2 regions of the Gordonia sp. CPCC 206044 genome follow, and region 1 is predicted to be linked to the other one. Evidence: predicted binding sites of a transcription regulator. Region 1 holds the regulator's gene; the other holds the start of a gene.
The links. The regulator LexA, encoded in region 1, represses DNA repair genes until DNA is damaged. The targets are predictions, from matches to a motif close to CGAACANNTGTTCG.

Region 1 (3,407 bases):
GCCTGCTGGCGTTCCTCTGCGTACACAATGTCCTCGTCTGTGGTTTTGCGTTGCTTTGAATGTGGTGTTCTCTTTGTTTACGCCTGTTTGTGTTGACAAGTCAAGGAAATCTTGTAACTTGAATCACAGAGTTTGGCGATGTCGTCTCTTCCCACACTCGGCCCCACACGGTCGACGCACAGTTAGGACTTCGGTGGCGGATTCACACGTACTGAACGGAACGCCCGTCGTCGGCGGGAAGGCATACGGACCGGCGGTCTGGCCGGGGGAGCGGCCGGTGTACGACCCCTCGACGGCGCCGACGGTGGCCTCCGACGAGCGCGAGGTGGAGACCAAGCGATTCACCGATGCTGCCGCGACCGTCGCCGGACGGCTTCGGGAACGGGCGTCACACGCATCGGGCGCCGCCGCCGAGGTCCTTTCCGCCACAGCAGGATTGGCCGAGGATCGCGGCTGGATCGGTGCGGCATCCGGGCTGATCGCGAAGGGGACGGCGGCTCCGGCCGCGGCGGTCGCGGCGACCGAACAGTTCGCCACCATGTTCACCAAACTCGGTGGGCTCATGGCCGAGCGTGTCACCGACCTCAACGACGTGCGCGATCGCGTGGTCGCCGAGTTGGTCGGCGTCGCCGAACCCGGGGTGCCCGAACCCGACGTCCCGTCGGTGTTGTTGGCCGACGATCTGGCGCCGGCGGACACCGCCGGGCTGGATCCGACGAAGATCACCGCATTGGTCACCCGACTCGGCGGACCGACGAGTCACACCGCGATCATCGCGCGGCAGTTGGGGATTCCGTGTGTGGTGGCGGTCGGTGGGCTGGCGAGCATCGCGCCGGGCACGGTGGTACTGGTGGACGGCACCGCGGGCACCGTCGAGGTCGACCCGGATCCGAAGAAGGCGCAGGCCGGAGTCGAGGAGAGTCGCCGCGTCGCGGCGGCGGCTGCCGCATGGAAGGGGCCGGGCCGGACATCCGACGGCAAACCCGTCGGCATCCTCGCCAACGTCGCCGACGGCGCCTCGGCCCGCACGGCCAGCGGATTCCCGGTGGAAGGCGTCGGGCTGTTCCGCACCGAACTCGCCTTCCTCGACCGCACTGATGCTCCCACGGTCGCCGAGCAGACCAAGCTCTACCGCGAGGTCATCGACGCGTTCGGTGATCAGAAAGTGGTGATCCGCACGCTCGACGCCGGATCGGACAAGCCGCTGAAGTTCGTGGCCCAGCCCGACGAGGCCAACCCCGCACTCGGTGTGCGCGGCAACCGAATCGCCAACGCCCACCCCGAGATCCGCGCGGCCCAACTCGATGCCATCGCGGCCGCAGCCAAGGAGAGTGGCGCGAGTCCGTGGGTGATGGCGCCCATGATCGCCACGGCGGCCGAGGCGCGGGAGTTCGCCGGCGAGGTGCGGGCACGAGGTCTCGTCGCCGGGATCATGGTGGAGGTCCCCGCCGTGGCGATCCTCGCGCCGCAGGTCATGGCCGAGGTCGACTTCGTGTCGATCGGTACCAACGATCTGACGCAGTACACGATGGCCGCGGACCGGATGTCGTCGGATCTGGCGTCGCTGACCGATCCCTGGCAACCGGCGGTGCTGGCGCTGATCGCGAACGTGGCCCGCGCCGGGCGCGCCGCGGGCAAACCGGTGGGCGTGTGCGGTGAGGCCGCGGCCGATCCGTTGCTCGCATGCGTCCTGGTGGGTCTGGGTGTCACGTCACTGTCGGCGGCGCCGGCCGCGGCGGCCGCGGTCGGCGCCAAGCTCGGCCGGGTCACCAGCGATCAATGCAAGTTGGCCTCGGACACGATCCTGGGGCTGGCCGACGCAGCCTCCGCTCGAGCCGCCGCGGCTGCCGCTTTCGGCAGCAACTGACCGGGCGTCGGACGGCTCTCAGACCCGGCGCATCACGGTGACGACCTTGCCGAGGATGGCGGCGTCGTCACCGGGGATGGGCTCGAACAGCTCGTTGTGCGGCATCAGCCACACGTGACCGTCCTTGCGCTTGAACGTCTTCACGGTCGCCTCGCCGTCGATCATCGCCGCGACGATGTCGCCGTTGTCGGCGACGTTCTGTTGCCGGACGACCACCCAGTCGCCGTCGCAGATCGCCGCATCGATCATCGATTCGCCGACCACACGCAGCAGGAACAGCGACCCCTCGCCGACGAGTTCGCGCGGCAGCGGGAAGACGTCCTCCACAGCTTCCTCGGCGAGGATCGGTCCGCCCGCGGCGATCCGGCCCAGCACGGGTACGAACGTGGGCGCGGGCAGGCTCGACCCGTCGTCGGCGGCCGAACCGCCGGGCGGGATGTGATTGTGCTCGCCGTCTGAGATGTTGACCGCCCGTGGACGGTTGTGGTCACGCTTGAGCAGTCCCTTGCGTTCCAGGGTGCGCAACTGATGGGCCACCGACGACGTGGACGTCAGGCCGACCGCATCGCCGATCTCGCGGATGCTCGGTGGATATCCACGTTCCCGGACCGACTGTCGGATGTACTCCAGCACGCCGCGCTGACGTGGGGTGAGCGACGCCTCCGCGACAGCCGGGTCGACAGAAGCCTCGTCGGTGTCGGCCTTCTCGTCGACCGCACGCGGGGTACCGCGTCGTCCGCCGGCCTTGTCGCTCATCGGTGAGTCCTCTCTGTTCGAATCCGGCCCCGGGCCGGGATTCGCGGAAAAACGCTGGTCGATGGGTTCTCTCAGCGCCGAGAGTAACCCACGTCGCAGACATGTTCAAACATTTGTTCGACGTGTGTCGAGACTTTGTCGGTGCACCGTGCTACAAATCGAACATCAGTTCCATCGAACATGTGATCGAGGAGACCGCGATGAGCACCATCACACTGGAACGCCCGCAGGCATCGACGGCGAACGCCCGCACCGACGCCCGTGTGGTCGGCACGCCCACCCGCCGCCGCGCCCACGGTGATCGGAGCAGGCCCGGGCCGAACCGGCCGGCCACCTCGCTGGCCGTCGGCAGGCCGCGGGTTGCCGGCACTCGGTGCGCGTCGCCCGCGTCGACGTCGCGCGTCTACGCACGCCGTCGCGCGGCCGCCCTCGCCGTGTTGGCCGGCGGTGCTCTCGCGATCGTCGTCTGGGTGGTCGCCATCGTCGGGTCGAACTATGCGGCCTCGGTCGCTCCCGAACCCGTCGGCGCCGAGGTCGTGCACGTGCGGGCCGGTGACTCGCTGAGTTCGATTGCCGACCGGGTGGCTCCGGACATGCCGCGCGAAACGGTCATCGATGCGATCGTGGCGCGCAACGATCTGTCCGGCTCGGGTCTGCGCGTGGGGCAGGCGCTGATCGCCCCCGCGTATCGCTGAGGGGCCGGACGGTATCCTCGGTGGCACAGGGTCCAGCCGGAAACCGGCACGGCGTAGCGAAGATCCGGTGCGCCGGTGTGTCCCGCGAT
Region 2 (3,407 bases), on a different contig from region 1:
AGGGCGGCGAAGCCGACCATGGGCGCGGTCCCGGGCGCATCCATGGCAGGTCCGGACTGTGCTCCGAACCAGGCCAGCGCTGCCTTGAGCGGTTCGGCCTCGAACCAGCGGTCGAGCAGGGCGTCGCCCGAGGACATCAGGTCCTGGGTGAGCGACAACATCGAGCCCGTGCGCCTGCCGATCGGGCCGGTCCGGGCGGTCTCGGCGGTGTGTGTGAGCCCGGTGAACGCGGTGGCGAAGCGCCCGGGTGTGGCGGGTGCGTAGAAGGCACGCATCACCGCCTGCGCCCGCGGTCGCCACACGCCGACGAATCGCCGATAGGCCTCGGCGTCCGCACTGCCGACGGCCCGTTCGATCGACGCACAGGTGGCATCGAGGTCGGTGCGGAAGACAATGGGTGCGGTGTCGTCGGTGGCCGGGCTGAACGCCCACGGGTCGCAGTCGAGGTAGCGCAGTCCGTGGTCGGCGAGTGCGAGTTCATCGGGGATCGGGGAGTGGCGGATCATCAGATGTGCCGACGACCCTCGGTCCACCCGGTAACCGGGAAAGCGTTCGACGGTCGAGACGGCGCCACCTGGTATCGCGTCACGCTCGAGGACTCGGACCGATCGCCCGGCGCGGGCCAGGTACGCGGCTGCGACCAGTCCGTTGTGACCGGCTCCGACGACGACGGCGTCGAGCATCTACGCCGGCCCGGGGCGATCGGGGAGCGGCAGCGGACGGCCGAGGAAGGCGAACGGGCGTGGATCGCCGGTGAACGTGAAGTGGCGCAACACGTCGGAGAATCCCAGCCGTCGGTAGAGCGCCCAGGCCCGGTTGTCCTCGGCGGGGATCTCCGGAGTGGACAGCAGCACCTTGCTCTCGGGACGCTCGGCGAGCAGTCTCCCGAGCAGCCATTGCCCGATGCCTCGTCCCTGCACCGACGGGTGCACGTGCAGTTCGGTGAGCTCGAAGTAGTCGCTGGTGATCTCGTCGACGACGCGGCGGGGGGTACCGGCCTGACGCAGTCCGGTTCGCAGCTGCTGGTTCCACCACTGGTCGCGGTCGCCGCGGTAGCCGTAGGCGATGCCGACGAGCAGTTCGTCGTCGCCGATCGCGACCGGCCGCGACAGGCGTCGACTCGCGACGTGCGGGGCCCGCGCCTGTGTCGCAGAGACCGCCGCGATGGCGCCGACGGCCCGCCATCCGGGCCTGCCGATGTGCTCGCGCCACAATGCGGCGCGGTGCACCTCGGTGCCGCGCGGGTAGTTCATCGCGGTCACGTAGACGTCGAGTGCGGGTTCGAGCCACACCCGGGCATCCTGTCCGGTCAGCTCGACGAGGCGGATCGTCAACGAACGCTGTCCTCTCGTCGTCGCGGATGGGCCTGCGCCCGGTCCGGCCTGTCCGGTTCTGTTCGGCCCGGTTCGGTTCTGCCCGGTTGATGTCACCCGTTCGGCTCCGCGTCGGATTTCGTCTTGAAGGTGTCCGACGCGCTAGCTATATTGAATATGTCGAACGGGTGTTCGATGAATCGGCCTCCGCAAGCTGTTCGTCCCCACCCCGACGACATCGACGCCGGCCCGACGGTAGACGAGGGAAGCGTTTGCTGTCGGGCCGGTGTTGTACTAATCGGCTGTCAGATACAAGGCCAGGTAGATCGGGGAGGTGGGAGATGGTCAGGACGCACTCGACGTCGCGGACTGCTCCGGAGGTCGATCCGGTGGTGGTGCGCCGTAGTCGTGACCTGCTCGACCGCGCACACATCCTGTTCGACAACGCCGACGGTGTCGATGATCCCGCCGAGCGGTTCCGTCAGTACTACCTGACCGCATTGCGCGGTGCGGGCGCCGCGTTGGAGATCCACGAGCCCTCCAATCGGCCCGTTCGTCGGAGGCATTCGCGGAGCGCCTGGAATCGCCTGCCCGTGGTGGTCCCCGAGCTGGCCCCGCATGCGGAGTATTTCGCGGCACGGTCGCGCATTCGCCTCGACATCGAGTCCGGACTCGTACGAACGATGGACGGGCGGACCGTGGCGCAGATGCGGCGCCGCGTCATCGAACTCCTCGATGCCGTCGAAGACGTCCTGATCGCGTACGAGCAAGGGCGCCTCGCACACCAGAACGTGCGACCCGACCGGACCGCATGAAAGGCCATTCTGGACGCAACCTCGGGTAATGGTGGTCGCCGGATGAATCACCTCGTATCATGAGATTTGAGCCGTCAACAGCGGCGCAACGGCGTCGACAGTGCGCAACGATCAGCAGGGGTCGTGTGGGGTCGGGTCGGTGGAGTTGTGAGTTAGGAGGGTCGGTGCCTCTTTCGGAGCACGAGCAGCGCATGCTCGAACAGATCGAGAACGCTCTGTATGCCGAAGACCCGAAGTTCGCGTCGAGTGTGAAGCGTCGCCGCCTCGGGAGGTCGAGTGGCCGGCGTCGTCTGCAGGCGATCGCGATCTTCGTCGTGGGTCTGGTCCTCCTCGTCGGTGGACTCATCGTCGACGTCCGTGTGGGCGGGTTCCCGATCATCAGTCTGATCGGTTTCCTGGTCATGTTCGGGGCGGGTCTTCTCGCCCTGTGGGGCGGTGGCACCGGGTCGTCATCCGGACCGTCCGACCGTGGACACGGTCGTGGTGGCAAGGAGTCCCGCGCAGGTGCCCCCAAGCGCAGGTTCTCCGAGCGCATGGAGGAACGTTTCAACCGTCGCTTCGAGCAGGAGTGAACGGGCCGGGCCACGCGCCCGGATCGCAGGCTTGACCAAGGCCGCACACCGATATGGTGTGCGGCCTTTTTCGTGCGCGCATCCGCCGATTCCGGCCTCGACGCGCCGCCGGGGGCGCCTGCCCCACCTTCCACCACCGCCGTCCCCACAACGCCCCACCCGGATCCCCCACAGCGCCCCACCCCGGCCATTTGCGGCAGCTCACCAGGCACTTTGATCACTTGAGAGCTCAGAGGCAACACTTGAGATGCCTGTGCGACGCGCCGGACGAAGAAATCTCCCCCTGTCATTTGTTGTCGTGACCTGCGGATTTCAGTTCGTGTGGAGCGCCGGTGGGGTGTTGGGGGTGGAAAGTGGTGGAAAGTGGGGTACTGTGGCAGCACTGGGTGAGACGGACCGGACGTCGAACCCAGTAGGGCAGGAGGTGTCGACATGTCCGTGCGATTTGTCGGTACCTACACGCCCAAGCTGGACGACAAAGGGCGGCTCACGTTGCCCGCCAAGTTTCGTGACGCGTTGGCAGGAGGGGTGATGGTCACACGAGGCCAGGACCGCAGCCTGTCGGTGTATCGGGCCGAGGAGTTCGATGCGATCGCCGAGCGGACGATGGCGGCATCGCGGAACGATCCCGAGGCGCGGGCCTTTCAGCGCGTGCTCTTCGCGAGCACCGATGAACAGCGGCCCGACGGACAGGGTCGCATCACCCT

Region 2: the regulator LexA is predicted to act here: its motif matches at 1,495-1,508, upstream of AAFP35_RS21475 (SAV_6107 family HEPN domain-containing protein).

What each region holds. Positions count from the first base shown of each region.
Region 1 is NZ_JBCLVL010000005.1:223,433-226,839, forward strand. It holds gene AAFP35_RS09725 (DeoR/GlpR family DNA-binding transcription regulator) at 1-26, opposite strand, end outside; gene AAFP35_RS09730 (phosphoenolpyruvate--protein phosphotransferase) at 194-1,867, shown strand; gene lexA (transcriptional repressor LexA) at 1,886-2,623, opposite strand; gene AAFP35_RS09740 (LysM peptidoglycan-binding domain-containing protein) at 2,824-3,318, shown strand.
Region 2 is NZ_JBCLVL010000016.1:10,067-13,473, forward strand. It holds gene AAFP35_RS21465 (phytoene desaturase family protein) at 1-683, opposite strand, end outside; gene AAFP35_RS21470 (GNAT family N-acetyltransferase) at 684-1,334, opposite strand; gene AAFP35_RS21475 (SAV_6107 family HEPN domain-containing protein) at 1,655-2,128, shown strand; gene AAFP35_RS21480 (DUF3040 domain-containing protein) at 2,293-2,700, shown strand; gene mraZ (division/cell wall cluster transcriptional repressor MraZ) at 3,133-3,407, shown strand, end outside.